4 regions of the Paenibacillus sp. F4 genome follow, and region 1 is predicted to be linked to each of the others. Evidence: riboswitches for the same ligand, from Rfam matches in the RefSeq annotation. Region 1 holds a riboswitch; each other region holds the start of a gene.
What was found. A riboswitch is a leader RNA that binds a small molecule or an ion and turns the genes downstream of it on or off. The one in region 1 is predicted to bind thiamine pyrophosphate.
Positions count from the first base shown of each region.

Region 1 (5,946 bases):
CTCCTTATTCGGTAGCGCTGAAGGGGATCGGAGAAGAGGTCGAAGGCTTTGGACAACCGACCCAAATGGCTATATTTACGCGCAGAAAGGAGCAGAAGGAAGCATGAGCAATTCATCTAAACGTACGATTCATTTACCGCATGCTGGACTGGTTGTGTTGGTGGGGGCCTCCAACAGTGGCAAAACCGCATTATTGGACAGGCTGGTGAGCGAAGGGGTTCTACTGGAGACAGAAGTGGTATCCTCAGATCATTTTCGCAAGCTGGTCGGAGATACGGAATTTATAGACTGGACTGGACTTCCAAGGCTGGAATCGGACGTACTGTTCTATGAGTATCAGCAGATGTCAGCCAAGGCATTTGAGGCGATGGATACGATTTTGGCTATGCGCTGTCGCTTGAATAAACTGACGGTTGTGGATGCCACCCATTTGTATGCTGAGGACCGTCAAAAATATGTACAGCTGGCAGCCAAGGCGCATGTTCCTGTGATGGCTTTGGTACTGGATGTACCCGAGGCTGTGCTGCTGGAACGGGATTTAGGCAGGGAGCATCCGCGTGGCCGCCAACGGGTCAAGCAGCAGGCACAGCTGTTAAAGCGGAACCTGCGTGGTATCCGTGAGGAAGGCTTTAACGCTTGCTACATCCTTAAGAATGTAGAAGAAATGAACTTTGTTCGCCGTGCGCAGCCACTGTTTCATGAGATTGGCTCAGGTATTGACATCATTGGTGATATCCATGGGTGCTACCGTGAGATGCTGGAAGTGATAGAGCGGCTAGGATATACGGAAGATACGGAAGGGCTATACTATCATCCAGATGGCAGAAGACTGGTATCTGTCGGGGATGTGATGAGCCGTGGCCCAGAATCGTTACAAGCGGTGCAGTTCTGGAAAAAGCACGTGGATGCCGGACTAGCGTATATGATTGACAGCAATCATGGATGGAAAATCGGCCGTTACCTCGATGGGAGAAAGGTGACTCTCAGTCATGGGGATGAACAATTTGCAGAGGAACTGGCCCAATATGAACAAAAAGCGGGCAAGGCAGCAGCGGAACAGCTTAAAAGCGAGTTAAGGGATTTTCTGTTACATGCACCCTCTCATTTAATTTTTGGCAGAAATGGATTGCGACACGTGGTTGTGGCTCATGCCGGGATTAAGGATCATTTTATTGGCAAACAGTCGGCACGTATTTCTGATTATTGCCGCTATGGAGATACGGAAGGACAGGATGCGAACGGAAAACCGATCCGTAAGGATTGGTTCGTAGACCATGAATCGGGAGAAATAGTAGTATGGGGACATGATCCGAGACCGCAGCCTACCCTTGTGAACCAGACGGTGAATATTGATCAGGGCGTGGTATTTGGCGGTATGCTGACCGCTTATCGTTATCCGGAAAAGGAATTTGTCAGCGTTCTGGCACATGAGAATTATGCGAATGATCCCGATAGCCCACTTGTCCGGTGGCAGAGAAAACGGTTTTCCCCGCCGAATTTACGCAAGCTAATCGCTGGTTACAGTGTGCTGACGGAATCGTATGGCGAAGTGCGCGTACAAGGAGAATGGATCAAATCCGCTATAGATACCGTGTCACATGTGACTGTACCCATGGAGGAGCTGGTGTATATTCCACCAACGATGAGTCCTGCTCCAGCGGTGTCTGCAGAGGAAGGATATCTGGAGCATCCACGTGAGGCGCTAGCTTATTATCGCGGACAAGGAGTACAAACGATGGTGGCCGAGAAAAAACATATGGGTAGCCGGGCTATTCTACTATTATTCAAAAACGAACAGGCCGCTGTCGAGTATGTCGGCTACCCGACATTGGGCACGATCTACACCCGAAGCGGACGACCTTTCTTTGAGTTAGGCTTTGGGAAGCAGGTGCTGGAGAAACTGAATGCGGATCTAGTGGATGCCGGATATTTTGAACGGAACCAGACGGATTTTGTGTTGCTGGATGCGGAAATTGTACCGTGGAATCTCAAGGCTCGGGAACTGATTGCTGCACAGTATGCGCATGTGGGGGAGGCAGCTCTGCTGGATCGCAGTAAGCTGGTAGACAAGCTGAAGCAGGCGAAGGTTGCAGGCCGAGAGGTTGGAGACTGGTTGGGGGAAATGGAACAGAAGTACGCGAATGCCGTAACGTTTCAAGAGGCTTTTCAAAAATATTGCTGGGATGTGGACGGTCTGGATGAAATTCGTATCGCACCGTTCCATACGCTGGCACACAGTGGAAAGACTTTTTTCGACCATTCTCATATTTGGCATATGGAGCAAAACCGGGAGCTGGCTGGGCTGTCCTCCCTGTTTATGGAGACAGAGTATCGCGTGATCACGGACGAAGCAAGCGAGGAAGAGGTCATTCGCTGGTGGAACGAGATGACAGAGGATGGTCATGAGGGGATTGTGATCAAGCCAGAATGCTTTTTGATGAAAAATCGGGACAAGATGATTCAGCCTGCAATCAAGGTGAGAGGCCGGAAGTATTTGCACATCATTTACGGTATGGATTATCTTGCCCCTGAGAATTTAAAGCGTCTGAAGCAGCGTCGAACGAACAAAAAGGAGCGTCATGCCCTGATGGAAGGAGCGCTTGGTATGGAAGGCGTGGAACGTTTTGTCCGCAAGGATACGGTAGATCGTATTCATGAATGCGTCCTTGCCGCGCTATCTCTGGAATCAGAGCCGATTGATCCGAGATTGTAGTTTGCGAAGGAGGGATTGAGATGGAAAGGGGTACACCGTTAATTGATATTGGCGTGAACTTGATGCACCGTTCGTTTCATGCGGATCGGGAACAGGTGGTAGAGAGAGCTGCGGCTGTAGGGATTTCACCGCTGATTATTACCGGGACCAGTGTCCGCAGCAGTCGGGAGGCTTCTCAGTATGCGGCACGTTATCCGGGCAAGCTGTATGCGACAGCTGGCGTGCATCCCCATGATGCCAAAGACTGCAGCGCAAACACGATTCAGCAGCTCCGCCAGTTGGCGGGTCAGCCGCAGGTCGTATCCATAGGGGAATGCGGATTGGACTATAACCGTGATTTTTCGCCACGTGATGTGCAGCGCCGATGGTTTGGCGAGCAAATCCAACTGGCGGGTGAGCTGAATATGCCGTTATTTCTGCATGAACGAGATGCGCATGAGGATTTTGTCGCTATGCTACGGGAGCATCAAGGGCTTGTCGATAAAGCGGTGGTGCATTGTTTTACCGGCACTGCACAGGAATTGAATACGTATGTAGAAATGGGACTGTATATCGGTATTACCGGCTGGATTTGCGACGAACGGCGCGGCAAGCATCTGCGTGAACTGGTCAGGGATATTCCTTTGGACCGCCTGATGATTGAAACGGATGCTCCATTTTTGACCCCGCGTAATCTGCCCGTGAAGCCGAAAGAAGGGCGTAATGAGCCGATTTATCTCGCTCACATTGCTGCTACGGTTGCCGAATGTACAGGCCGAAGCATGATGGAGATCGAAATCGCGACGACGGAGACGGCCAAACGTTTCTTCGGATTATAGGATTGTCAAAGCCATAGATAAGGTATATATTATAGTGAATTAAAAAGCATTGTCGGGAGCTTGAGAAAGTCAGGCTGAGAGGGTGGCCCTTGCCACTGACCGTGAAATCTGATCTGGGTAATGCCAGCGTAGAGAAACTTAGAACACTATACAGGAATGCCGCTTGTTTTGCGGTTGTCGATAGATTCAATGTATGTCCTAGCATTTTACCTTGACCCTGACTTTGGCTTGGTATCAGTGTAGTAGCTTAGACTACTGGTTATATAAGGCATATCGACGAATGATGTTTTGTATGGTGCTTCACCTTTTACTGCGCATAAAGCTTGCCTGGAGATTCAGCTCCAGACAAGCTTTTTTTATGGCCAAGAGGCCAATTATAAGGAAAAAGGGGAGCACGCAATAATGAATACTGCTGTAAGAGCGTCCAAAGGGTTGAAGCTGACTGATATTTTGGTCACGATTGTGATATCTGTTGTGTTCGGGTTGGTCTACAAAATATGGGGACCTGCCTATGATTTGATGAAACCATTTGGTCTACACGCAGAGCAACTGATGTATGGCATGTGGTTTATGGCAGGCACGTTTGCTTATCTCATCATTCGCAAGCCGGGTGTTGCGATTTTGGCAGAGGTGGCAGCGGCAACGGTCAGCGCTTTTTTGGGAAGCGAATGGGGGATGTCCACCTTGTACTATGGCCTGCTGCAAGGCTTGGGAGCGGAGCTGTTTTTTGCGGCTTTTCTGTATCGGAACGCAAACCTGGGGGTTGCTTCGCTAGCTGCGGCCGGGGCGGCTGTCACTTCTCTGATTTTAGACTTCAGCTACGGGTATATTGATCAGCTATCGACCTGGAACTATGTTTTGTATATTGGATTTCGGATGATTGGCAGTATTGTGATTGCCGGGGTATTCGCGTTCTATCTGGCTAAGGCATTGGAGGTAACCGGAGTTACACGAAGTTTGAGACCTGCAACGGAACAAGATTATAAGGGGCTGGATTGATGAGCCGGGCAACCGAAGATGTGGTGGCTTCGATCACCCGTCTACGGTTGAAATTCCCCGGTGAGCAGGAGCTGCTTTTTCACAATATGTCTTTGTCTGTCCGCAAGGGGGAAAAGCTGCTGCTGCTGGGACCGAGTGGATGCGGTAAATCAACGCTACTCCAAGTGTTAAGCGGTGTGATTCCACGCACGATAGAAGTGCCCATGAAATACGATGCTGCTGTAATTCCAAGTGTCTCAGGTATTGTATTTCAAGATCCTGATACGCAGTTCTGTATGTCATATGCAGACGAGGAACTGGCTTTTGTGTTGGAAAATAATCAGGTTCCCCAGGAGCAGATGCAATCCCGTATTCGCGAGCTGCTGATACAGGTTGGTCTATCGACGGATGATATACACATGCCCATTGGCAACATGTCACAGGGAATGAAGCAGCGGCTGGCGATTGCGTCTGTGCTGGCTATGGAGCCAGAAGTGCTTTTTCTGGATGAGCCCACGGCTTTGTTGGACGAGGAAGGCACTACACAGGTATGGGATACCATTCGCAACATTTCGGTAGACCAGACACTGGTGATCGTAGAGCATAAAATTAATGAAATTGTCCATGATGTGGACCGGATTGTGGTGCTTTCTGCTCAAGGGGAGATCATTGCGGATGGAAGGGCGGAAGAAGTATTTCATATGCATCGGCAGGCATTGTCCGAGTACGGCGTGTGGTACCCGGGAGTATGGAATGAATCGTCTTCGCCACGTTGGAGTGAATCAGTGACGCAACAGAATGGTGCGGGGACTGATTTGCTGGAGCTGGAACATTTTAGCGGCCTCCGCAGTTTAAGTTCAGTGATTTATGTGGAGCATGCGCAGGTGAAGCCTGGCGACTGGATTGGCGTGGTCGGTGAAAACGGAGCTGGCAAAAGCTCGCTGCTGCTCTCCATGATGCGCTTACTTCGCACACAGGGACGTTATAGCATGCGCGGAATTGAGGCAGGCAGTACGGAACAACTGGCAGAGCGTATCGGGTTCGCGTTTCAAAATCCCGAGCTGCAATTCGTAGCACACACCGTACGAAAGGAACTAGAGTATTCGTTACCCAAGAGCTTGTTTACCGTTGAACAGTGCCGGGAACGGGTCGATCGGATGCTCGTACAGTTCGGACTGGAGCGGCTGGACGAGCGTCATCCGTATCAGCTTTCGTTGGGCCAAAAAAGGCGGTTGAGTATTGCTACGGCTATGATCCGTGAGCCGGAAGTGCTGCTGCTGGATGAACCGACTTTTGGGCAGGATGCGCGTAATACCTTTGTCATGCTGGATATGTTGGAGCAGCTGAGAGCGGCAGGCACGGCCATTGTGATGGTCACGCATGACCCGGAAATTATCCGTCGATATTGTACCGATATATGGCGGATTCAGAAAGGGG
Region 1 covers NZ_POVS01000019.1:75,734-81,679, reverse strand. The annotation lists gene C1T21_RS22305 (3' terminal RNA ribose 2'-O-methyltransferase Hen1) at 1-107, shown strand, start outside; gene C1T21_RS22300 (polynucleotide kinase-phosphatase) at 104-2,713, shown strand; gene C1T21_RS22295 (TatD family hydrolase) at 2,734-3,531, shown strand; TPP riboswitch at 3,574-3,683, shown strand; gene C1T21_RS22290 (ECF transporter S component) at 3,934-4,530, shown strand; gene C1T21_RS22285 (ABC transporter ATP-binding protein) at 4,530-5,946, shown strand, end outside.

Region 2 (5,946 bases), on a different contig from region 1:
GGATGGTGCACTGGAATTAAGATCACAGCAAGAGGAGCATTCTGAAGGGCGAATAGCCCGTACTGTTGGGGTGGGATTGCCGGAACGGATTAAAGGAACTCAGGTCATACAGGCAATTCGCATGAACTTACAGGAGGGGATTTCGATTCAAGTCGACGGGACAGAGTACGATGTGTATTCTGAACCGTTTGAGCATGATGTATCTACCCTGGATGCTTCCTCTTTATATTCCATGTACCCACAGCGTAATGGGAATGGGGACATAACATCTGTACGTTTTGAGAAATTGGGGGAAGACTGAAGTGGTTCAAACAATATCCAAGTTGTTGGGGGCGCTGCTCGCTGTATTGCTTTTGTACATCGTACCCGCAGCTCAAGCTGCTGAACGGCAGGATGATATATCCGGGTTAAATACATATCATTCAACTGTACGTTTTGTTGATATGGTAAGAACCAAAGGTTACATTACACCGACGATGTATAACGATTTTATGCGTGATCTGGAACTGACAGGCAATACGTACGAAGTTGACTTGGAGCATATGCACAAAAAGTATGTACCGGACTATGCAGATGCCGCGAAGCCAGACAGTTTTCTGGGCAACTATGAAACTGTATATGATGGGTACTATAATCCGCAAATCTTGCCTGTACTGTTTCCTGGCAATCAGCAGCCAAAATCAGATCAGACACGTCGGTATACCTTGATGGCCGGGGATTATTTTACGGTCCGGTTACATAATACGAATCGGACTCCTGCGGACTTGTACAAATCATGGCTTCTCGGTGGGGCAAATAGCGGCAAGCCGGCAGTTACAGCTACTTACGGGGGCATGGTTCTGAATGAAGATTACTGATTTTGCAGTCATATTTATACTTTTGTTCTTGCCCTTTGGTGTAGTTAGTGACTTACGGGTGCAGAATCAGCATGAAGTGCAGCAGCTAGAAATGAAATATACGTCGGCTCTTCGTACCGCAGTTCAGGATGCAGGGGTCGTGCTCTCACAGAATGAACGTCAGGAACGCGAGGCCGGATACGGATCGGATAAGTTTTTTCGTGTAGATAAAGAAGCAGCGCTGAACACGTTCCTGCACACCCTTTTTCTTAATGTAGGCATTGATGAGGATATAGTAGCACAGCGTGCATTATTGGATTACATACCAGCCATTGTAATTCTGGACTATGACGGTTATTATGCGTTCACTTCAGAAGCCTATACAGACGAGCATGGACAAGCTGCTATTGGCCACAAATGGAGCGAAAAAAAGCCATATGCCTATGTTGATTCAGTAGGCAACAGTGTGGGGTTCACCTTGGATAATTATGTGCACGCATACGATGCGCGGAATCACAGGTGGGTGGAGGGCTTTCAAAAGGAACTTCAGGATCAGACTCCTATATCTTTACTGAATAATTCAGAAACTTTTGAGCAAATACGTCGTTCCACCATTGTTGGCAGCGTCCAAGAGGACCTGGCACGAATTATTAATGTCCATAACGAAAAAGCTGCACGTAACGGCATATCCTATACATTCACACTACCGATCATTCCGCAAGAGGAGTGGTACAACACGGTAGATGATGTGGGTCTGATCGCGTTTATCCAAGGCATTCCGGTCGGAGACAGGTATTACAATAACTATGGATTTGGTGGTGGGAGAGTCGTCAGAAAGCAAGACATTATCGGTGGCATAGAACTAGATACTGGAATGAAATATTTTTATAGAGATTCATGTCCAGCTCCCTTTAAAGCTAGTGAACGTTTTACGGATGAGAAGTCTGCAGCAGCTGCGGGATACTTTGAGTACAAATGTTATAACGGCTTAAAATAATCACCCTCATGGGTGGTTTTTGTTTTTTTAGGCAGATCCATACCAAAAAACCTTAAAATTCACTGTTTTCAATATTCCGATATGGTTGCAGAATGTGCTACAATAAAGCTTTGAAAGAAACGAAATGCATATGAAATAAGAACAGTCGGCAACGCCGATGACAATAAGGAGCCAAAAACAGCTTATGAGTTTATTGACTGTAGAAAATGTATCCCACAACTTTGGGGACCGCGCATTATTTAAAAATGTTTCCTTTCGATTACTTGCGGGGGAACGTGTAGGTTTGGTAGGAGCTAACGGTGTTGGTAAATCGACACTCATGAACATTCTGACTGGAAAATTGCTTAAGGATGAGGGTAAAGTGGAATGGACTCCACGTGTACGTTACGGCTATCTGGATCAGCACACCAAGCTGACACCGGGCAAAACGGTACGTGATGTATTGAAAGACGCCTTTCTTCCTTTATTGGAATTGGAAAAGGAAATGATGCAGATTACTGACAAAATGGGGGATGCTTCTCCTGAAGAGTTGGAAGTGTTGCTGGAACAGATGGGTGAAATTCAGGAGCAACTGGATATGGGGGATTTTTACCTCATTGATGTGAAGGTTGAAGAAATGGCGAATGGACTAGGTCTGTCGGCCATAGGACTGGATCGGGATGTATCTGCACTTAGCGGCGGGCAACGAACAAAAGTGCTTCTTGCCAAGTTGCTGTTGGAAAAGCCGAATGTCCTGCTGTTGGATGAGCCTACCAACTATTTGGATGTAGAGCATATTGAATGGCTTACGCGCTATTTGAAGGATTATCCCTATGCTTTTATTCTTATTTCACATGATACTGAATTTATGAATCAGGTCGTTAATGTTATTTACCATCTTGAGTTTGCCAAGATGACTCGTTATTCAGCTAACTATGAAAAGTTTCTTGAAATGGCAGATTTGAACAAGGCTCAGCATATTGATGCTTATGAGAAGCAACAGGATTTTATTAAGAAACAGGAAGATTTTATTCAGCGTAATAAAGCGCGTGCCTCTACATCAGGCCGAGCAAAGAGCCGTGAAAAGCAGCTTGATCGGATTGAACGTATTGATAAGCCTGAAGAAGCCGCAAAACCAACCTTTCAATTCAAAGAAGCACGTGCAAGCGGAAAGACGGTATTTGAGGGTATTGATTTTGAGATTGGTTATACGCATGCCCTTTTGCCTAAAATGTCCATGACGATTGAACGTGGCGAAAAGATTGCAATTGTTGGCTACAACGGTGTCGGTAAATCAACATTGCTCAAAACCATATTGGGAAAAATTCCGCCAATCAGTGGAAAAACCTATCAAGGTGATTTTTTGCAACCCGCTTATTTTGAGCAGGAAGTAAAGGCGGAGAAAATTACACCGATTGACGATGTGTGGAATGAATTCCCGCATTTGAACCAACATGAAGTACGGGCGCATTTGGCGCGTTGCGGTTTGAAGAATGAGCATATCACGCGTCCGCTATCTGCGCTCAGTGGTGGAGAACAGGCTAAAGTCCGTCTTTGCAAACTGTTAATGCGTGAAAGCAACTGGGTACTGTTCGATGAGCCTACCAATCACTTGGATGTTAAAGCAAAGGATGAGCTGAAACGTGCCTTGAAGGAATACAAAGGGACCGTATTGCTTGTATCTCACGAACCGGACTTTTACGAGGATTGGGTAACCAAAACGTGGAATGTGGAAGAGTGGTCAAGTAAAGTTAACTAAAATCAACTAAATCCAGTTCTGCATATTTCACACGAAGTGGGGTTTGCAGAATTAGGAAAATATGCTAAGCTATCTTTAGCTTATACAATAAAATAGTCACACTAGGGGAGTCGCCCATGCGGCTGAGACGGAATAAATGGATTTCGGACCCTTTGCACCTGATCTGGGTTATGCCAGCGTAGGGAAGTGAGCGCCGTGCAAACAAGGCAACACCATCTTTATTTTGTTTGTGCGTGGGACGATACACGTATACGGATATCATGGTCCGTTCGATTATTGGACGTTCGTTAAACCACTTCCTTGGGGAAGTGGTTTTTTTGCGTTTCGTTCACTTTAAGTTGTTCGAGCTTCCGTAGACGGATTCACATACAATCCCCTTTCATTACTGCTGGTAGACGTGGCTGGTAAGCTTAGATCCTTTAATCCAATGTGAGGTGAAGACAAAATCGAATTACACGCAATTTCGATGGAAAAGGGCACTTTTGCACAAGCAGCCCAAGTGGCTGCTGTGATTTGTCCGTATGTTCATTATGTACACGCACGTTTAAAACATAATGGTGCCTCTGCATTGCTTTCTTTGACTCGCAGCATGGTGGAGCAGGAAGTTCCTTTGCAACAAATTGTAGTAAATGATCGTGTGGATGTAGCTTTACTTACTTTGGTTGGAGCCGTCCAGCTACCAGCTAATGGATTACCTGTTGTGGATGTGAAAAGCCTACTTTCAAAGGGTACACGCTGTGGAGTGTCTGTGCATTCCTTGGAGGAGGCGCAGAATGCCGAGCGGGCAGGTGCGGACTATGTACTTTATGGTCACGTATATGAGACCCATTGTAAGCCCGGTATTGTACCACGGGGTTTAGCTCAGCTTGAACATATTTGCAGGCTGTCGAACATTCCGGTGATTGCGCTGGGCGGCATACAACCGCACCATATCCCGGAGCTTTATAGGGCCGGAGCAAGCGGAATTGCGGTGATGTCTGGTATATGGGAGGCTGAGTCGCCCGTTGCAGCTGCGATGGAATATAGGCGAATGGCAGATCTTGTAGTTCACAGCCTGTAGCGAGAAAACGAGAGTAGAGGCAAGCTAAAAGCAGAATGGTTTATGGAGAGGAGATACGGAACAAATGCTAAAGATACACACAGAGGCAAGAGCGATAGGACATGCTGAATGCTTGGTCATAGGTGGAGGTGTTATCGGCAGTTCCATTGCTTATCATGTGGCCAAGGAGGGAAGAAGTACGATCATGCTGGAACGATTGATCCCGGGTGAGGGAGCCTCAGGAGCAGCGGTTGGAATGCTGGCAGCGGAAAGTGAAGAGTTCACCGACTCTGAGCTGGCACGATTTGCTCGCAGAAGTCGAGATGCATTCCCTGAGCTTGTCTGTGATCTGGAGCGTTTGTCGGGTATTTCGGTGGAATTCCGTACAGAAGGATTTGTGACCCCTTTCCGTACGGAAACTGAGGGCCAAAAACGTTGGAAAGCTGCTAAAACGCGAGAGGATGATTGTCCTATCTGGTGGGATGCGAGGGAATTGGCCCGACGAATTCCAGGTTTGGATGAACAAGCGATCGGGGCAATATATCGCTCAAAGGAGACACAAGTGGCTCCTGTCCAGCTTTGCCGTGCTTATGCAGGTGCTGCTGCGGTGCTGGGAGCAACGGTATGGTCTGGTACACAGGCAGAGCAACTGGTCATACAGGATGGTCGAGTTTGCGGTGTTCGAACAGATAGTGGCTTTTTTTCCTGCGATCAGGTCATTATTGCTGGAGGCTTGGATAGCATGAAATTGCTAGCGCAGGTTGGGTTTGAATATCCACTTTATCCGGTCAAGGGCGAAGCGGTAGCGGTCTCCTTGAAAGATCGCCCGTTAGAATACACCATTTATGCTGATGATATTTACCTCGTGCCTAAACAGAATAACGAGCTTTGGATTGGGGCAACGAGCCTTCCGCATCAATATGACGAAGAAGTGACCGTAGGAGGCTTGGAGGGGTTGCTGGCACGTGCCTCTGCCTGGCTGCCGCGCGTCCGTGAAGCTTCTTTTATACGCACTTGGGCGGGCTTACGTCCACAGGCTGCATCAGGTCACCCTTTTATAGGCGCTGTTCCTGGGGTCGAGGGCGTATATGCTGCAGTCGGGCATTATCGCAACGGTGTCCTGCTGAGTGATGCTACCGGGCGTGCGATGGCAGCTATGCTTAATGGGGCTGGTGCGGCTGAACTTGGGATAAGTAGATTTTCTTCTGAGCTCCTCAAGGAGGAAAGCTTATGAAGCTGACGATTAACGGCCAGAGCATGGCCTTTTCTAATCGGATCACTCATGTGAATCAATTGCTACATGAGCTTGATGTAAAGGTGAAAACCGTAGTGGTGG
Region 2 covers NZ_POVS01000015.1:98,009-103,954, forward strand. The annotation lists gene C1T21_RS17425 (hypothetical protein) at 1-301, shown strand, start outside; gene C1T21_RS17430 (hypothetical protein) at 303-857, shown strand; gene C1T21_RS17435 (hypothetical protein) at 844-1,833, shown strand; gene C1T21_RS17445 (ABC-F family ATP-binding cassette domain-containing protein) at 2,018-3,571, shown strand; TPP riboswitch at 3,665-3,773, shown strand; gene C1T21_RS17450 (thiamine phosphate synthase) at 4,038-4,631, shown strand; gene thiO (glycine oxidase ThiO) at 4,696-5,844, shown strand; gene thiS (sulfur carrier protein ThiS) at 5,841-5,946, shown strand, end outside.
Region 2: linked by a shared signal. The riboswitch ahead of C1T21_RS17450 (thiamine phosphate synthase) and the one ahead of C1T21_RS22290 (ECF transporter S component) in region 1 are both predicted to bind thiamine pyrophosphate.

Region 3 (5,946 bases), on a different contig from region 1:
CATGTAGATCGGATCATTGAGAAATGAGACCATATTTTTCTTTAATTCCTTGACCGCACCTCTAACCTGCTCTGTCTGTGTCACGGCTGAAATCACCGCTACACCATCTGCACCTGCACGTGCGACTTCCTCAACACGGTCCACTGTAATACCTCCGATCCCAACAATCGGCACATCAATTCCCGCTTTACGCATCTCATATAAAATTGCCGGTCCCTGTACGGCATGGGCATCATCTTTCGAGATGGTGGGATAGATTGGCCCGACGCCGAGATAATCAGCACCTTGCAGGATGGCTCGACGTGCTTCCTCAATGGTATGGGCGGAGACGCCTAAAATTCGATTTCCGATCCGCTCGCGGACGGAATCGGCGGATTCATCGTCCTGACCGATGTGAACACCGTCGGCGTCGAGTTCAAGAGCCAACTCCACATCGTCATTGATGATGAAGGGGACACCAGCGTGACGGCACAGTTCCTGTAGCTGGCGCGCAAGTTCGAACATAGGAACGCCCGTTAACGCGCCGAGACCCTTTTCTCGGAACTGGACCATGGTTGCCCCGCCAGCCAGAGCCTCCTGCACGACCCAGCCTGGTTCCGCGAGGCAATTCACGCTTCCAAGCACCAGGTATATCTGTAGATGGCGGCGCACCACCTCTGACAATATTCTGCCGCTCATAGAAGCATCTCCTGACGACGTCGGTAGGCCCAATGATTGGTTGGGCCGTGTCCCTGTCCCAGAGACAACGTATTCTCAATCGCCGCCTGGATGAAGGCTTTACCATTCGAGATAGCCTCCGGTACAGACATCCCTTTCCCTAATTCCGCGGTAATCGCTGCCGAGAAGGTGCACCCTGTTCCGTGTGTATGGACAGTCCGTACTCGCTTGCCGCTCAGCTCTATAAAGGCGGTTCCGTCAAAAAGCAGGTCAACAATCTGTCCGCTGTTCTCGCTCTCGTCAGCGTGGCCGCCCTTGATCACAACGAATTTTGGTCCCATACTGCTAATATGTCTCGCAGCCTCGCGGCGATCCTCCATCGTATGGATACTGATCCCTGTCAGGGCTTCCGCCTCCGGGATATTCGGTGTAACGACCAGGGCCAAGGGGAGCAGGTCGTCCTTCAAAGCCTGCACCGCTTCCAGCTGCAGCAGTTCAGCGCCTCCCTTGGCAATCATCACGGGATCGACGACGACCTTTTTCCAGCCGAACTTTCGGATCTGCTCGCTCACAAGACGGATGATGCCGGCATTAAACAGCATGCCAGTCTTCAGGGCATCCACTCCAAGGTCTAATCCTACGGCTTCGATCTGTTCCGCTGTTGCTTCCTCTGGTAGCGGATATACGCCGTGGACTCCTAAGGTATTCTGTACGGTAACGGCTGTAATAGCCGACATGCCGTACACGCCAAGTTCTTGAAAGGTTTTGAGATCAGCTTGAATTCCAGCCCCGCCGCCACTGTCCGAACCAGCAATCGTCAGCGCTCTGGGTACACGAACGTCTGTCATCGCGCACCACCTGCTACTGTTGTTCCGGCTTCATGGATCGAGACATGCCCCTCTAGTGAACCTGTATGCAGTTTGGCCAGCTCGTCGAGAAAGGCAATCTGGAAGCTACCGGGCCCCAGCTCTGCGGTACGTGCTGCGGCTCGAGAAGCTGCTGCACCGTAAAATGCCAAACCTGCTGTACCTGCGAGCAGCAGGTTGGGTTCAACAGCTGCAAAGGCACCTAAAACAGAGGTCAGCAGACAGCCTGCTCCGGTTACCTTCGTGAGGAGCGCGTCTCCGCCGCTAATCATTCGTGCTTCGGCCCCATCGGTGATGACGTCCTCTTTTCCAGTAATGACAACCATCGTATTGAGCGTTCGAGCAGCCCGAATTGCCAGATCGACATGGCCGCTGTCAGCACTGTCACCGGCATCTACGCCTTTAATCTCACGCGCTTCTCGAACAAGATGTGCGACTTCGGCTGCATTGCCCCGCACCAATGAGATTTTGACTTCACTCAGGATTCGCAGTGCCGATTCAGTTCTAAAGCTCGTTGCTCCCGCACCGACCGGATCTAGCAGCACCGGAACACCGTGTGCATTCGCCGATTGTCCAGCAATGATCATGGCATCCACCAGTTCGCGGTTCAGTGTACCGATGTTTAACACGACGGCGCCTGCTATTTTTGCCATATCTGCTACTTCCTCGGGTGCATAGGCCATCACCGGGGAGGCGCCCAATGCATACAGACCGTTGGCCGTAAAGTTGGTGACTACCACATTGGTCATATTGTGAACGAGGGGTTTGCTGTTTTGTACCTTCGTCAGGAGATCCGAATAACTTTTTTTCCATGTACTCATAATGATTATCCTCTCTATAGTTGGTGGTTCAACAGGGCATTAAACGTACTTCACACATCGAATCGCCAGGCTGACTATTCCAAGACCGCTGCCTGCATCTGGACCGGCCATTCTTCCTGCTTATAAGCCATGTCCCAGAACTTATATTCCAGCTGGCAGCTCAGTATAAAATGCTCAATCATCCGCTCCCGCTCAGCAGCCGTTGCGTCTTCCGCCCAAGCATCTACACGTTCTCGGAACTTGAGTGTTGTATCATCAAGCTGGTCTCCATAGAAGCCAATCCATTCATAGAACGGATGAGACTCATCCGGCTTTACTTCATCCAGCAGCCTGCGACCAATCTCGGCATACGTCCACATACATGGCAGCAGCACAGCCAAGATCTCGCCCAGGCTACCCTCATGCGCAACCGTCAGCATGTGACGGATATAGTGATGAGCCGACGGAGCGAGCGGATATCCCTGCAACTCTTCATAGGTCACCCCTGCGACAGCACAGAAATTTTGATGCGGATGAACCTCGCTGTGGAGAATAAAAGAGATTTGTTCATTTAATACAGCCATATCCTCCCGATTCGTGCATTTGGAGATTGCGATGCCGTATATCCGCATGTAGGCGTTCAAATATTCAAAGTCCTGTTTTACATAGTGAATCAGCTGTCCCCTTGTCAAACTTCCTTCAGCAATACCTCTCACAAAGGGGTGCTCAAAAATCGCTTGAAAAATGCCGTCCGCCTGCCGACGGAGTTCTTCTGTAAAACTCAATTTCCCCACCTCCATCTAATTGAAGAGCAAGAAGTCCTGTAAGAAAACAATTCCGGAAAACGCTAAAAAGCCGCCCCGGAAAAATGGGAGCGGCTTCAACAATAGGTCCAATTCGCAAAAAAAGCGTTTGAAACCTTATATACGAAGGCTCCACTTTCCTACGCTAGTACGAACTAGATCAGGTTCAAAGGGTCCAAGATACGTTCTTGTCTCAGCCATAGCGGCTCCCCTAGTGGACTTCTATTCTTTTGACTATTACTGTACATACGTTCATACGCTATGTCAAACATAGTGTGCAAAATATGAAATTTCCTCTAGTTAGGTGTTTTGGGCTTAGTGAGGGTGATGAATTACATTTTCCACTGCTTTGACCTTGGCATATTCCGGTTTCCACATTGCATCTCGTATAGCTTGTTCCACATCTGAAATGTGCGCCTGGGCTACCTGATCCTGTATCGCGGCTTTTGCAACCGCAATCGCAACAGCGTACGAAACTTCGCGTAATTTTCGGATATGAGGGAGTAGCGCACCGCCAGGCGTATTCGAATCTACACCATTGGCAACAGCAACTGCTGCCGCTGTAAACATCGCAGGGGTAATCCTTTTGGCTTTAACCACAATCGCACCCAGACCCAGTCCCGGAAAAACAAAGGCATTGTTCGCCTGTCCAATCTCAAATTTCGTACCGTTATAGGTGACGGGCTCAAAAGGACTTCCGGTTGCAATCAGTGCTTTGCCATCGGTCCACCGGATTAAATCCTCGGGTACTGCTTCTGCAAGGTTTGTAGGATTGGACATGGGCATAATGATCGGGCGTTCTACATGTTTCGCCATCTCCTTGATGATCTCTTCAGAAAAGGCACCTGCTACACCGGAAGTTCCAATCAATATCGTAGGCTTCACCTGACGAATGACCTCTAGCAGTGGTATTTTGCCGTCACCCGACCGGGTCCATGAGCTGACTTCATCCTTTTTGCGCACATATGGTTTCTGATACTCCAATACGTCTTCCATATCTTCCATTAACAGCCCGCGATAATCAAAGGCCCAAAAGGACTTGAAGGAATCTTCTGCGGAAAGGCCGTCCTCGATCATAGCACCCCGAATTTGATCAGCATTACCGATTCCTGCAGCCCCTGGGCCGAAAACAAGTATTTTTTGTTCACGCAGCGGGGTCTTGGTGACACCCACCGCCGAAAGAATCGCAGCCAGGGTCACCGCTCCTGTACCTTGTATATCATCGTTGAAGGTGAGTATGCTTTGACCGTATTTATCTATAATATGGCGCGCATTTACGCTACCCACATCTTCCCAATGTAAAAGCGCCTTCGGGAATTGCGCTAACGTTTTGCTGATAAAAGTATCAATAAACTGGTTATAGGCTTCTCCGCGAACCCGTTTATGGCGGTTTCCGATGTACAGTGGATCATTCAGCAACTTTTCATTATTTGTGCCTACATCCAGTACAATTGGCAGCACCCGCCCGGGATGAATGCCTGCCGCAGCCGTATACACTGCAAGCTTGCCGATAGCGATGTTAATCCCCCCGACGCCCCAGTCACCAATCCCCAAAATACTTTCGGAATCTGTCACGACGATCAGATCTACATCATGGCCGCTCAAACCAGAATTATGGAATGCTTGTCCAATACCGTTCGGGTTATCTATCGACAAATATACGCCTCCAGGGCGGTTGTACTCGTGACTATATTCTTGAATCGCGGTTCCTACGGTCGGCGTGTAGACTACGGGCAGCATTTCACTCAAATGATCGGTTAGCAGCCGGTAGTAGAGTACGACGTTTCGGTTGTGAAGGTCGTTGAGAGAAGCATTTTTACGCAACATGGTGGGTTGTGCCAGAAACTGCTGATATGCCCGTACGCTCTGTTTCTCCAATGAAAGGACGGTTGGAGGAAGGATTCCTTCCAAACCCAGTTCTTTGCGTTCTTCTTCTGTAAAAGCGACACCTTTGTTCAAAAGGGGATTTGCCAACACATCCTTTCCCCGTAATGGAGTAGATAATGACCCATCGCGATTGACATAAAATGCTTCCATAGAAAGACCTTCCTTCTCTTCATTTTCATAACTATTCATAACGAAAGATGACATGTTGTCCATAGTATGGACGTGCAAATCTGTTTTATTCTTGCATTTATCTATGACAAAATAACCATATATATTTCCTTCTATTGATCTAAAAGAACTAATTTTCAATATAGATGCGCTAACTAATTCTGATGGTTTTGGTTCTGATGTATCAGGTCTAAATACTCTGTTTTTATTAAATATGAAAATCAGTTTTTCTTCTCTTATCTCCTTATATATCATGGAGTGTCAGCTATTTTGTTAAGGAAATATGAAGTATTTGGACATTAATTTAACTCCTATAAGCAAACATTCTTAATTCTTTTTCAACAAAATAGAACTATTCGGAGGAAAAGGAGAGGTTTGTGTGCAGGGACCTATAGCCATTTTTAGCGATAACGACAGGGCTATTGATTATCCCAATGTGATTTGTTTTTACCAATATATACAGTGCGAGGACACGGAGGCAGCTTCAGTCTACGAGAACGCATGTTGTTGCCTGATTGATTATAGGGAGCCGGGGCAGGCGGTGCAGAAAGCCAATCAGATCCGTAGCCAATTTCCGCAAATGCCATTGTTATTGGTGACGGATGTAACAATTCCGTTCAGTGATCAGCATATGGTGCAAATCACCGGAGTAGGCCGTTTGCGCCTGCTATTTTGGCAAGCCAATGACACCGAAGAAATGCTTTCGGAAATACAAAGCTTGCTCTATCCCGAGTATTCGACCAAAAGCCAACATATTGCATTTAT
Region 3 covers NZ_POVS01000020.1:262,857-268,802, forward strand. The annotation lists gene C1T21_RS24610 (aspartyl-phosphate phosphatase Spo0E family protein) at 1-20, shown strand, start outside; gene thiE (thiamine phosphate synthase) at 1-678, opposite strand, end outside; gene thiD (bifunctional hydroxymethylpyrimidine kinase/phosphomethylpyrimidine kinase) at 675-1,505, opposite strand; gene thiM (hydroxyethylthiazole kinase) at 1,502-2,344, opposite strand; gene tenA (thiaminase II) at 2,419-3,108, opposite strand; TPP riboswitch at 3,247-3,349, opposite strand; gene C1T21_RS24635 (NAD-dependent malic enzyme) at 3,442-5,163, opposite strand; gene C1T21_RS24640 (glycosyltransferase) at 5,561-5,946, shown strand, end outside.
Region 3: linked by a shared signal. The riboswitch ahead of tenA (thiaminase II) and the one ahead of C1T21_RS22290 (ECF transporter S component) in region 1 are both predicted to bind thiamine pyrophosphate.

Region 4 (5,946 bases), on a different contig from region 1:
TTACAAGGTTATTCGACAAAATAACACAATCCCGACTACTAAACTAAGAAAACGGGCCTCTAGCCCTTGTTTTAGACCTAGGCACATTTTCCTCAAAAACGACCATCCTCCTAATCGACATTTTGGACACATATGACCATCTTCCTGTTTTATGTCAAAAGCGTTTTACTTTGAAAAAATGTGGGTATAATGATTGAAACATTACCAAGCAACCTACATAGCATTACGACATCAAGTACATACAAATAGTCCTATACAGACGTCCTAAGCAACTCAATCTGAATTTGACAATATGGAATTGGAGGAATGACCTACATGAATACAATGAACTTAACCGTCCACACCCTGATGCCCTTTCACCACCAATACCAACGTGCCAACGCGGTGAGTATGCAGAAGAAAGAAGATAGCTCGGAGAAGAAGCTCAGCTTTCAGGACATTTTGAATGAAAAAATGGGTAAAAAATAAGGCGCCGTTTATCCGGTTGCATGATCCCGCTTTACATAAGCTAAAAAGCCGTAGTTTCCTACATCGACTGTAGAGAACCACGGCTTTTTTAATTCATTTGTCCCTAGACTCACATGTTCGTTTTACTGACCTCCATCCCGATACTGCTCTGCCTTCTCACGCATCCCCGCAGCTACTGCTTCTTGAGTGTTCAACCCCTTATCCGCTGCATAGGCGCGAATGTCCTGAGTGATGCGCATACTACAAAATTTAGGGCCGCACATCGAGCAAAAATGTGCTTCCTTGGCGCCCTCTGCCGGTAGCGTCTCATCATGGTAGGACAAGGCACGCTCGGGATCAAGCGACAGATTGAACTGGTCCCGCCAGCGGAACTCAAAGCGTGCCTTGGACAAAGCATCATCCCGCTGCTGCGCCCGTGGATGACCCTTCGCCAGATCGGCAGCATGTGCCGCAATTTTGTAGGTAATGACACCCTCGCGGACATCATCCTTATTGGGCAGACCCAAATGCTCCTTAGGCGTAACATAGCACAGCATGGACGTCCCGAACCAACCGATCATCGCCGCCCCGATGGCTGAAGTAATATGATCATATCCGGGGGCAATATCCGTCGTGAGCGGTCCCAAGGTATAGAAAGGAGCTTCCTTACAAATCTCCATTTGTAAATCCACATTCTCTTTGATTTTATGCATAGGGACATGTCCTGGCCCTTCAATCATGACCTGAACATCATGCTTCCATGCGATTTGCGTTAGCTCGCCCAACGTTTCCAGCTCTGCAAACTGTGCTTCATCATTCGCATCATAGATACTACCTGGACGTAGACCATCCCCGAGAGAAAAGGCCACATCATAGGATTTCATAATTTCGCAGATTTCTTCAAAATGTGTATACAAAAAATTCTCCTGATGGTGCGCAAGGCACCAGGCTGCCATGATCGACCCGCCACGGGACACAATTCCCGTCATTCTATTCGCCGTCATCGGTATATACCGCAGCAATACACCCGCATGAATTGTAAAATAGTCCACTCCCTGCTCCGCCTGCTCAATCAGCGTATCGCGATACAGCTCCCACGTCAGCGCTTCTGCTTCACCGTTCACCTTTTCAAGTGCTTGATACAGCGGCACAGTCCCAATCGGTACAGGAGAATTCCGAATGATCCATTCACGTGTGGTATGGATATTACGGCCTGTGGACAGGTCCATAACCGTATCCGAGCCCCAACGCACAGCCCAAGTCATTTTCTCCACTTCCTCCTCGATGGAGGAGGTAACCGCAGAATTACCAATGTTCGCATTGATCTTCACGTGAAAATGACGCCCAATGACCATTGGCTCACTTTCCGGGTGATTGATATTCGAAGGCAAAATGGCTCGTCCAGCCGCCAACTCCTGCCGTACAAACTCAGGCTCCACCCCTTCGCGGATCGCCGCAAATTCCATTTCGGGCGTAATGATCCCTTGCCGCGCATAATGCATTTGTGTCACTGTACGACCTTGCGAAGCACGAAGCGGACGGTTGGTCACGCCGGGAAATTCAACTGTCTCCCGTTTCGAGCCAGGTTTCAGTCCATTGTCCTCCGGCTTGACGGTGCGTCCCTCGTAAGCCTCCACATCGCCCCGTTCCAGTGCCCAAGCTCGCCGTAATGGAGGCAGGCCCTGACGGATATCGACCTGATAGGCTTCGTCGGTCATGGGACCGCTCGTATCGTACACACGCAATGGCTCATGATGCTCCGTGCCCTGCGGCGTATGTGTAGGATGAAGAGCAATTTCGCGCTCTGGCACGGCAATATCCGGCCGCGAGCCTTGAATATATACCTTACGGCTTCCCGGAAAGGGTTTTACCCCACTGGCTTGCTCCCCGTTTGTCTTCTCTACCTCAACTTCTTTTGTTCCTTCTACTTCTGTCGGCTTCATTGTCCATTCCTCCCGTTTCGATGAAATGACACACCGATCCGGAACCATTCCCAGGGTGGCGCTGATCTATGCAAAAAAGCCGGTTCCCCAGGGAACCGGCTAATCTAACGAGGCAGCTATCCAGACAGTACGCATGTGGAATAATCCTATTCCAATGCGTCACCGTAGACAGCAGCCGCGTATACATTTCAATGGCCGATTACTTCCCTACGCTGGTATGATCCAGATCAGGTGCAAAGGGTCCGGAATCTTGCACGATTCCATCTCAGCCCGGCATTACAGGCTCCCCCAGTAACTGTGATACTTCTATTCACATGAGGCGGATATAACAGACATCCCGCCTTCCTTACCAGACTACTTTAAATTTATGGCTTTGGCAACCCTTTTAGGTTCCCTTTACCAAGGAGACGTTCCCCATCAAATCACTCTGCTTGCTTCAACTGTGTTCATTCTTGTTACGGAAGCATAAGCCCCATTTCCTTCGCCGCTTCGATCAAAATCGGAGCAAAGTCATGTAGCGTCTCGGGTGCAAGTCGACTGACCGGGCCAGATACAGATAAAGCCGCAGTGACCTGTCCCTTCCGGTTCACAATTGGCGCTGCCACAGCAGCAGCCCCTGGCTCCCGTTCTTCATAGCTGGTCGCATAGCCCTTCTCGCGAATGTCCTGTAGCTGGGCTTTATAGACCTCCGGGTCTACCGAGAGCGGCCATTCATCCCCGCTTAGCAGGGCTTCCAGCTCCTGCGGCGGCATAAAGGCCGCCAGCACCTTGCTGGAGGCCCCTACAGCCAGCGGCATACGCGCACCTACAGGCGCGACCCTGCGGATCGCCTGATTGCTCTGCACGGCTTGTATGCGAATACGCATACTGCCGTCCCGTAAGTACAAGCTGACCGTCTCCCCCAGACGGTCACGTAGTCCTTCCATTGCAGGCTGTAACAGCACTGCCGGCTCGTCACTTTGGGACAAATGCGTGGATAGCTCCCAAATGCGGAAGCCAAGTCGATATTTTTCCGTTTCGGCATTCCGAACGACAAAGCCCCGATCCTCCAACGTAGTCAGCAGCCGATGAACCGTGCTTTTATGTAGACCAATTTTGGAGGCAATCTCCGTCAGGCCAAGATCCGAATTTGCAGTAAAACACAGCAGTATATCAAGTGCACGCTCTACAGCGCGAACGGTTAATTTACGGTCTTCCATCTTGAACCGCTCCTCTTGTATCCATATTCGTTTCACACTATGAAACATGGTTACATAAATTATATAGAATAGTCGCGGCTACTGTAAACCGATGTTTTTGTGACAACCATATTACAGAACGAGAACAAACATCGACAATTCTTTGCATCATTTTTACTTTTCCGGTTCAGGCGTTGACTTTGGATAATCCCCATCATACGATAATAGGTATCTATACGGATCTACACTACTATTTTCAAGTGGAATTATACCTAAATTCTATGAAACGAAGATCAATTTTATATAAGGAGGCTCTTACATGATTTCGACATCCCAGCGCAACGCTCAGCTACAGACCGCTGTTCAGGAGCCGTCCACCCCACTCTTTAATCCCCGTCTGCTGCGGTTCAAGCACGTTGTGATTGCTCTGCTGCTGTCGGTCGTCTTTTTTCTGTTGTTTTGTTTTATTGCCTTGCATGCTTACATCGCTTGGGTACTTACGAATCCCACCGTTGCACCGTTGTACTCTAATCCGATGCAGGCCAAAAGCATGCCTTATGAGGAAGTCAGCTTCCCTGCCAAGGATGGTAGCCGCATGGTACAAGGCTGGTATATCCCGGCGGATCAATCGCGGAAAACGATTATTTTCAGCCATGGTTATGGGGCTAACCGCGAAGAAAGCTGGATTCCCATGTATGATCTGGCGCATTATGCCCACAGTTTGAACTTTAATGTGGTCATGTTCGATTATGGATTTGCGTCACAAAACAGCAAAGCAGTCGCAACCGGAGGCAAAGCAGAATCCCAACAGCTCCTCGGAGCAATTCAGCTTGCGAAGCAACGCGGCTCGTCGGAGATTATCGTATGGGGCTTCTCCATGGGGGCAGGAACCGCTCTTCAGGCGGGCTTGCAAACCAAGGATGTGGACGCAATGATTTTGGACAGCACCTTCCTGCTGGAGCCAGATACGCTGTACCATAACATTCACAATCAAATTAATCTGCCAAGACATCCGTCTTTGGAAATTCTGGAGTTGCTGTTTCCAGTCTTGAACGGCACCAGCTTACATCAGATTCCATATCAGGAGGTTAAAAAGGAAAACTATCCGTTCCCGATCATGTTTGTGCATGGTACACAGGATGAAAAGGCTCCTTATCCCATTGCGGAAAAGCTCGCTGCCAATCAGACTAACCCGCTTTCCAGTGTATGGATTGTCAAAAACGGGATACATGAGCTTATTTTCAGAGAACACCCTCGTGAATATTTGCGACGGGTATCGACGTTTCTAAGCAGTGTACAGGAGCTGGAGGATAAGAAAATCGTCGCTGATGCCCACAAACAAACGAATACGAAGTAAAGTATTATTTTTCGAAGAACTGTATTGTATTCTTCCCCTTGAAGAAGCCTGTCTATGGACACTTAACCCGTGCCATAGCTGGGTTTCTTTTTCGTTTTCCATGGGTATTCATTGTTTTACGTAACAGATGTGACCGGATTAAGGGAGTTCATAGACATATTCCTGATGGGACAGCGAATATACTGGGTACGTATGCATCCAGGGCAGATCTGCCAGATCGGCCGGATAGCCATAGTGGGATACGGGAGGTAAAAAACGATGCTGAGTACTTATGGGTCTTTCCTGCCCTTACGTGTGCTGGAGGAAATTCGGCATTGGAAGCAGCAGGAAAGTTGGCATGTGGAAGTGATTAAATCCGCTACCGAGGGACTGGAGCCTACTTATGTACGGCTGCTGGATGATTGGCGGACTGTATTCGAACAGACGGAACGCACCGCCATAGAGCTGCTTGAAGAGCAACGGAGCGCACTCGATCCGGCAGATCAGGCGTGGCATCAGGAATGGAAACAGATGTCGGCTGCTCCACAAGCACATACACACGAATTCACTGAACATTCAAAACAGTCAAGGGGATTAGACGCATCATCATCTGTAAAGATGCCATCGTCAGAGTCAGCATTAAACGCTCAGCCTGACTCACAAGAATTAAATCGTCGACTGGACGATTTGCTGCAAACCGCAAACCGTCAGTCACAGGAGTATGTACGGCAGCTCGGTCTGCTAAGCGAGCACAGTCATGCATTGCGTCAGCAGCCAAAAGCCGCCGGAGTTGTATTACACGCGGCACATGAAAGCCAATATTTCCTGATCTCGACAACCCCCTTTCAAGAACCTGGCTCCATCGCAAGGGCTGCTAGGTTGTATCATGTAGCTACAGAGGGTGAGAATTACTCAGAGGAAGCGTTTCGAGAACGGCAGGCAGGCATAAGGGGAGAAGGCACATGGGCGACTAAAGGCGTCAAGTCCAGCCAGGCGCAACCTTCAGCAACGGAAAAAACCTCAATCGGCCGGCCTGTTCCTA
Region 4 covers NZ_POVS01000004.1:297,340-303,285, reverse strand. The annotation lists gene C1T21_RS27185 (hypothetical protein) at 316-468, shown strand; gene thiC (phosphomethylpyrimidine synthase ThiC) at 591-2,390, opposite strand; TPP riboswitch at 2,578-2,690, opposite strand; gene C1T21_RS02055 (IclR family transcriptional regulator) at 2,846-3,589, opposite strand; gene C1T21_RS02050 (alpha/beta hydrolase) at 3,888-4,925, shown strand; gene C1T21_RS02045 (Fe-Mn family superoxide dismutase) at 5,184-5,946, shown strand, end outside.
Region 4: linked by a shared signal. The riboswitch ahead of thiC (phosphomethylpyrimidine synthase ThiC) and the one ahead of C1T21_RS22290 (ECF transporter S component) in region 1 are both predicted to bind thiamine pyrophosphate.